DNA from 2 places in the Streptomyces sp. NPDC014656 genome. Region 1 is predicted to be linked to the other one. Evidence: riboswitches for the same ligand, from Rfam matches in the RefSeq annotation. Region 1 holds a riboswitch; the other holds the start of a gene.
The links. Region 1 has a riboswitch for cyclic di-AMP ahead of ACF1ED_RS17105 (M23 family metallopeptidase). Riboswitches for the same ligand answer to the same signal wherever they lie in the genome.

Region 1 (3,300 bases):
AGTTCGCGGCCGAGCTGGAGCGCTGCGGCGCCACCCTCGACGCGCACGCGGACCACCCCGGCGTCCGGGTCTCCCTGGAGGTCCCGGTCTCCCGGCTCCGCAAGGCCCTCGGGCTGGTCGCCGAGGCGCTGGTCTCCCCGGCCTTCGACGCCGACGAGGTCAAGCGCCTGGTGGACAACCGGCTCGACGAGATCCCGCACGAGGCCGCCAACCCCAGCAGGCGCGCGGCCAAGCAGCTCTACAAGGAGCTGTTCCCGGCCACCGCCCGGATGTCCCGGCCGCGCCAGGGCACCAAGGAGACGGTGGAGGCCATCGACGCCGAGGCCGTCCGCGCGTTCTACGACGCGCACGTGCGCCCCGCCGCCGCCACGGCGGTCGTCGTCGGCGACCTCACCGGCGTCGACCTCGACGAGGTCCTCGCCGAGACCCTCGGCGGCTGGACCGGCAAGCCGGCCGCGCCGCGCCCGATGCCGCCGATCACCGCCGACGACACCGGACGGGTCGTCATCGTCGACCGCCCCGGGGCCGTCCAGACCCAGCTGCTCATCGGCCGGATCGGCCCCGACCGCCACGACGCCGTCTGGGCCGCGCAGGTCCTCGGCGTCTACTGCCTCGGCGGCACCCTGACGTCCCGTCTGGACGCCGTCCTGCGCGAGGAGAAGGGGTACACGTACGGCGTGCGCGCCTTCGGGCAGGTGCTCCGCTCGGACGGCGAGGGGCACGGCGCCTCGATGCTCGCGATCAGCGGCTCGGTCGACACCCCCAACACCGGTCCGGCCCTCGACGACCTGTGGAAGGTGCTCCGGACGCTGGCCGAGGGCGGTCTGACGGACGCCGAGCGGGACGTCGCCGTGCAGAACCTGGTGGGCGTGGCCCCGCTCAAGTACGAGACGGCGGCCTCGGTCGCCGCGACGCTGTCCGACCAGGTCGAGCAGCACCTCCCGGACGACTACCAGGCCCGGCTGTACGCGCGGCTGGCCGAGACCGGCACGGTCGAGGTCACGGCCGCGGTCGTCAGCGCCTTCCCGGCGGACCGGCTCGTCACCGTCCTGGTGGGCGACGCGGCGCAGATCGAGGAGCCCGTGCGGGCCCTCGGCATCGGCGAGGTGACCGTGGTGAGCTGACCCCCCGTCGGCTCCGGCGGAGGTCTCCGATGCGTGGAAGCACCGGAGACCTCCGCTTTGTCCGTTATGAAGTCAAGGATGATCGTATGCCCTGTGGCATGTCTTACAAAAAGGCGAGTCTGTTTGGCGATTGACATCCGCCCGGCCTAGCGTCGGTCCGTCTGTCCGACCCGACGCACGCGCCGCACCCGCGGCACCCGGACAGCATCGCCGAGTCCCCGTCAGGCGCGAGCCTGGGGAGCCGGGGACCCACGCAGTCCCTGGGGTGAATCGGACGCCTTCGCCGTGCGGAGGGGCCCGTAGGAGACCTTCCTGCTCCGAACCCGTCAGCTAACCCGGTAGGCGAGAAGGAAGGAAAGGAACCGTCTTGGCGTTCACCCGTGCCACCGGGAAGCACCGTGGTGCGAGCCGACTGGCTCGCCGCAGCGCCGGCATCGCCGGCGTGGCCGCCCTCGCCACCACCGGCGTCGTCGGCTCCCTCGCCTCCCCGGCGCTCGCCGCCGACACGGACAACCGTTCCGCCGAGGACACCGGCCTCACCCAGGTGATCGCCGACGACTCCCTCGCCGACCAGGTCAGCGCGCAGGCCGCCGCCCAGGAGCAGGAGGCCGCCGAGGCCGAGGCCCGGGCCAAGGCGCGCGCCGAGGCGAAGCGCAAGGCCGAGGCCCGCGCCCAGGAGATCCGCGAGGCCAAGGAGCGCGCGGCCCGCGAGGCCGAGCGCCGCCGCCTCGCCTCCTTCAACCTCCCGGTCGCCGGTTCGTACGTCTCCACCGGCTACAAGACCGGCGGCTCCCTCTGGTCCTCCGGCAGCCACTCCGGCGTCGACTTCCACGCCGCCTACGGCAGCTCGGTCGTCTCCGTCGGCTCCGGCACCGTCGTCGAGGCCGGCTGGGGCGGCGCGTACGGCAACAACATCGTGATCCGGATGAACGACGGCACGTACACCCAGTACGGCCACCTGTCGTCCATCGGCGTCTACGTCGGCCAGTCCGTCGAGCCCGGCCAGCAGATAGGCGTCTCCGGCTCGACCGGCAACTCGACCGGTCCGCACCTCCACTTCGAGGCCCGGACGACCGCCGACTACGGCTCCGACATCAACCCCGTCGCGTACCTCCGCGCCCGCGGCGTCAGCCTCTGACCCGCCACCCCGCTCCGAAACGGCCCCGGCTCCCACGAGCCGGGGCCTTTTCGTCGCCCGGTGACCGGTACGGCCGCCCTCCGGGACCGGCCGAATTCCGAGGGGGCATCGGAATTTCCGGCGCACTGCAATAGAGTCGCGGAAACAGCGCCGCTCGAATTCGGTGCGCACGGAGCGAAAACGGAGGTCGGACATGCGGGTTCCCGCGCAATCGGTATGCACGGCGATCCGGGACGACATCGTCTCGGGGATCTTCGAGCGCGGCAGCCGGCTGACCGAGGACCAGCTCGCCCGCCGCTACGGCGTCTCCCGCGTCCCGGTCCGCGAGGCCCTGCGCACCCTGGAGTCCGAGGGCTTCGTCGTCAGCCGACGGCACGCGGGCGCCCAGGTCGCCGAACCCACCGACCAGGAGGCCGCCGACCTCCTCGACGTCCGGGCGCTGCTCGAACCGCTCGGCGCCGCCAGGGCCGCCCAGCGGCGCACCGACGCCCACCTCAAGGTGCTGCGCGGCCTGGTCAGGCTGGGGCAGGAGCGGGCCCGCCGGGGCCGGGGCGAGGACCTCGGGGCGCTCGGCGGCTGGTTCCACGAGACCCTCGCGCAGGCCTCCGGCAGCCCGGCGCTCGCCGCGCTGCTCACCCAGCTGCGCCACAAGATCGCCTGGATGTACGCGGTGGACCTGCCGGAGCGGCCGGTGGACGCCTGGGCCGAGCACGGGGCGATCGTCGACGCCGTCGCGCGCGGGGACGCCGAGCGGGCCCGCGCGCTGACCGCCCTGCACGCCGAGCACGCCCTCCCGCTGCACCGGCTGAAAAGGCCCGAGCGGGGCCGTGTGAGGGTTTCGCAACATGCCGTCAACACGGCGAGCGTCCGGAATTAACACGGACACCGTATACAAAGAATGGCTATTCCGAGGCGCTTTTCGTGCTGCCCGAAAAGGGAAAGGGATGGCTCTGGAAATGCCGGACGGCCGTGTCCGCCGGGAATTCCGGGAACACGGCCGTCAGGAGAAGCCGTGGATCGACCCGCCGGGTCGGACCG
Region 2 (3,300 bases), on a different contig from region 1:
GTCGAGGAGCGGGAGCGGGCCGTCCTGGCCGAGCGGGCCCGGCTCTACCGGGGCAGCCGTCGGCCGGTGCCGCTGGAGGGGCGGACGGTGGTGGTCGTCGACGACGGGCTCGCCACCGGCGCGACCGCGCTGGCCGCCTGCCGCGCGGTGCGCGCGGGGGGCGCGGCCCGGATCGTGCTGGCGGTGCCGGTGGCGCCGTACGGCTGGACGGACCGGCTCGGGGGCGAGGCCGACGAGACGGTCGCCGTCCACACCCCGGAGGGGTTCCACGCGGTCGGGCAGTTCTACCGCGAGTTCGGGCAGACGCCGGACGCCGAGGTGGTGGACCGGCTCGACCGGAGCCGGGCGGCGCACGGCCCGGTGGTCCGGCACACGGCGGTGCGGATCCCGGCCGGCGGACCGGTGCTGCCGGGTGACCTGGCGCTGCCCGACGGGGCGGCCGGGCTCGTCCTCTTCGCGCACGGCAGCGGCAGCGGCCGGCACAGCCCCCGGAACCGCGCGGTGGCCGAGGCCCTGAACCGGGCGGGGCTGGGGACGCTCCTCTTCGACCTGCTCACGGAGGCCGAGGCCGCCGACAGGGCGCGGGTCTTCGACACCCCGCTGCTCGCCGGGCGGCTCGGCCGCGCCGCCGCCTGGTCGGCCGGGTGGTCCGGTACCGGGGGCCTGCCGCGCGGCTACTTCGGGGCGAGTACGGGCGCCGCCGCCGCGTTGTGGGCGGCGGCGGAACCGGGCGATGACGTGGCCGCCGTGGTGTCCCGGGGCGGCCGGCCGGATCTGGCGGGGGAGCGGCTCGCTGAGGTCCGGGCCCCGACCCTGCTGGTCGTCGGCGGGAGCGACGGGCTCGTCCTGGACCTCAACCGGCGGGCCGGGGCGCTGCTGCGCTGCGAGAACCGGCTGGAGGTCGTGCCGGGCGCCGGCCACCTCTTCGAGGAGCCGGGGGCCCTGGAGGAGGTGGCGGCGCTCGCCGCGGACTGGTTCACCGGCCACTTCGGGGCGGCCGCGAACGGGCGGGATCAGTAGGCGCCATTGACGTTGTCGATGGAGCCGTACCGGTCGGCCGCGTAGTTGCAGGCGGCGGTGATGTTCGCGACCGGGTCGTACGGGTCGAGCGAGGTGCCCGGCACGTGGTAGGCCGAGAACGTCGGGTCGATGACCTGGAGCAGGCCCTTCGAGGGGGTGCCCTTCGCGGCGTTGGAGTCCCAGAGGTTGACGGCGCGGGGGTTGCCGGAGGACTCGCGCATGACGTTGCGGAGGATGCCGTCGTACGAGCCGGGGATGCCGTAGCGGGCCATGACGTCCAGCGACTCGCGGATCCAGCCGTCGAGGTTGTCGCCGTACCGCGGGGCGGCGGCGGGGGCCGCGGCCCGGACGGCGACCGGCCGGGCCTGGGTCTGGGTCTGGGTCTGCACGGCGGGGACCGCCGCGCGGGCGGAGGAGCGGCTCGCCCGTTCGGCCGAACCGGCGGAGGCGGGCTTCGCGGCGCTCTTCGGTGCCGTCCGCTCGGGTGCCGGAGCGGCCTTCGCGGAATCCCGACGAATCGTCAGTTCGAGACCGGGGTGAATGAGTGACGGATTGTCACCCACGGCCGTCCTGTTCGCCTGGTAAAGCGACTGCCAGCCGCCCTGAATTCCCTTTCGGTGGGCGATCAGGGAAAGCGAGTCGCCCTTCACCACGGTGTACGCGCGGGTGGCGGCGGGAGCGGCAGGCGCCTTCGTGACGGCGGCGGTCCGCACGGTCGGGGCGGCGACGGCGGCGGCCGGCGCGGCGGACTCGGGGAGGGGTGCGGCGCCGGCCGCGGCGGGCACGACCAGCGGCAGGGCGAGGGCGACTCCGCCGGTGCCCGCGAAGGCGAGACCTCGGGAGACGGGGCGGCGTCGGGGGCGGCGGTGCTTGCCGTGAGCGGCCATGGCGGTTTCCTCTCCGGCGCCTGCGAGGTGAGCTGTCGGGTTCGGACTGGAGCTGTCCGGCCGCGCGCACGCGGCTTCACCCCGAGCCGTTCCGGTGGCGCCGGACCGGCGGTGTGGTGGGTCCCCCGCTCCTGCCGTCGGGTGAAATGGGAGGTCTTTCGGGCGGTGGCAGGATTCGGCGATCCGCTCGAATGGAGGTGACCGTAGGCGAGAAATGCGGGCGGGAACAAGATGCGAATGCGCGGGAAAAGGGGTGGTGGAGATCGAATCGGTGGAATTCAAGATCGAACGTTCCGGTGCGCCCCGGGGAATCCCTTGCGGCACACGGCTCGTGCTGGAAGGGGGAGTGCCGCGGGCCGGGGGAAAGTGAGTCGCGTCACGAGGTGTGCAATGTCCGAATAGGGCGGCTCATGCATTTCGGGGAATTCTGCGGCGTAATGCATCATTCTCGCGCGACGGAAGGGGTGGTCGACACGAGCGGTACATAAGTCGCAAACCAGACATTTCCTGCTCATGATGGGGGAATGTCATCCCCTGCCCTGCTGCGCGACCCCGACGCGCTCGACCGGGAGGCGGCCCGCCTCTACGAGAGCGCCGCCCGGGAGCACCTGCTCCCGTCCGCGCTCCCGCCGCCGCCCGCTCCCGCCCCCGAGGCGTGGCGGAGCCTGCTCACCGTCCCCGTGGACCGGCTGGTCGCCGACGCGCTCGGCGCGCTGCCTCCGGTCCCGCCCGCCGAGCGCCCCCTGCCCGGCCGGATCGGGGCCGTCCTCCCGGACCGGCTGCACGTCTGGCGCGGGATCGGCCGCTCCGACGTGCGCCCCTCCGTCCACCTGGCCTACGCCCGCCGGGTGCTGACCGAATGGGGCTGGCAGAACACGCCGTACAAGCTGCGCGACGCGCGGGGCGCCCGGTGTCTCTGCGGCGCCCTGCTCGCCGCCCACCGGCTCGGCCACGGCAGCGCGTCCACCATGAACGAGGCCGGCGCCTGGATCATGGCCGAGCTGAGGTCCCGCGGGTGGCACGGGCTCATCGGCCCCTGGAACCGCGCCCCGGGCCGCACCGCCCAGGACGCGCTCGGGCTCCTCGACGCCACGATCCGGCGCGCGGCCCTGGCCGGGCGGTGAGGGCGCGCGCCGGAGCGGTCAGCCGGTGACGCTCGGCGCCCCCGTCTCGATGTGGCCGGTGTAGCGGCGCGACCAGGTGCCGTCGACGTCGGCCAGGATCGTGAAGTCGTACCAGCCGTCCTGGTGCGCCACCGCGTCGAAGTGGTCCTCGCGGGTGGAGCCCGCCGGGACGGTGTACGTCCACGGACCGTCCGCGCGGTAGGCGTCGGAGCGGATGGTGAAGGTGACCGGACCGGCGGAGGCGTTGGTCAGCGCGAACCAGATCGCCG

Region 2: it holds a riboswitch for cyclic di-AMP, as region 1 does, so the genes downstream of both, ACF1ED_RS09770 (transglycosylase SLT domain-containing protein) here and ACF1ED_RS17105 (M23 family metallopeptidase) in region 1, are expected to answer to the same signal.

The regions. Positions count from the first base shown of each region.
Region 1 covers NZ_JBIBZN010000006.1:280,534-283,833, reverse strand. The annotation lists gene ACF1ED_RS17110 (M16 family metallopeptidase) at 1-1,124, shown strand, start outside; cyclic di-AMP (ydaO/yuaA leader) riboswitch at 1,323-1,483, shown strand; gene ACF1ED_RS17105 (M23 family metallopeptidase) at 1,492-2,262, shown strand; gene ACF1ED_RS17100 (GntR family transcriptional regulator) at 2,456-3,139, shown strand.
Region 2 covers NZ_JBIBZN010000003.1:553,365-556,664, reverse strand. The annotation lists gene ACF1ED_RS09775 (phosphoribosyltransferase family protein) at 1-1,020, shown strand, start outside; gene ACF1ED_RS09770 (transglycosylase SLT domain-containing protein) at 1,014-1,907, opposite strand; cyclic di-AMP (ydaO/yuaA leader) riboswitch at 1,912-2,098, opposite strand; gene ACF1ED_RS09765 (hypothetical protein) at 2,432-3,031, shown strand; gene ACF1ED_RS09760 (phosphocholine-specific phospholipase C) at 3,050-3,300, opposite strand, start outside.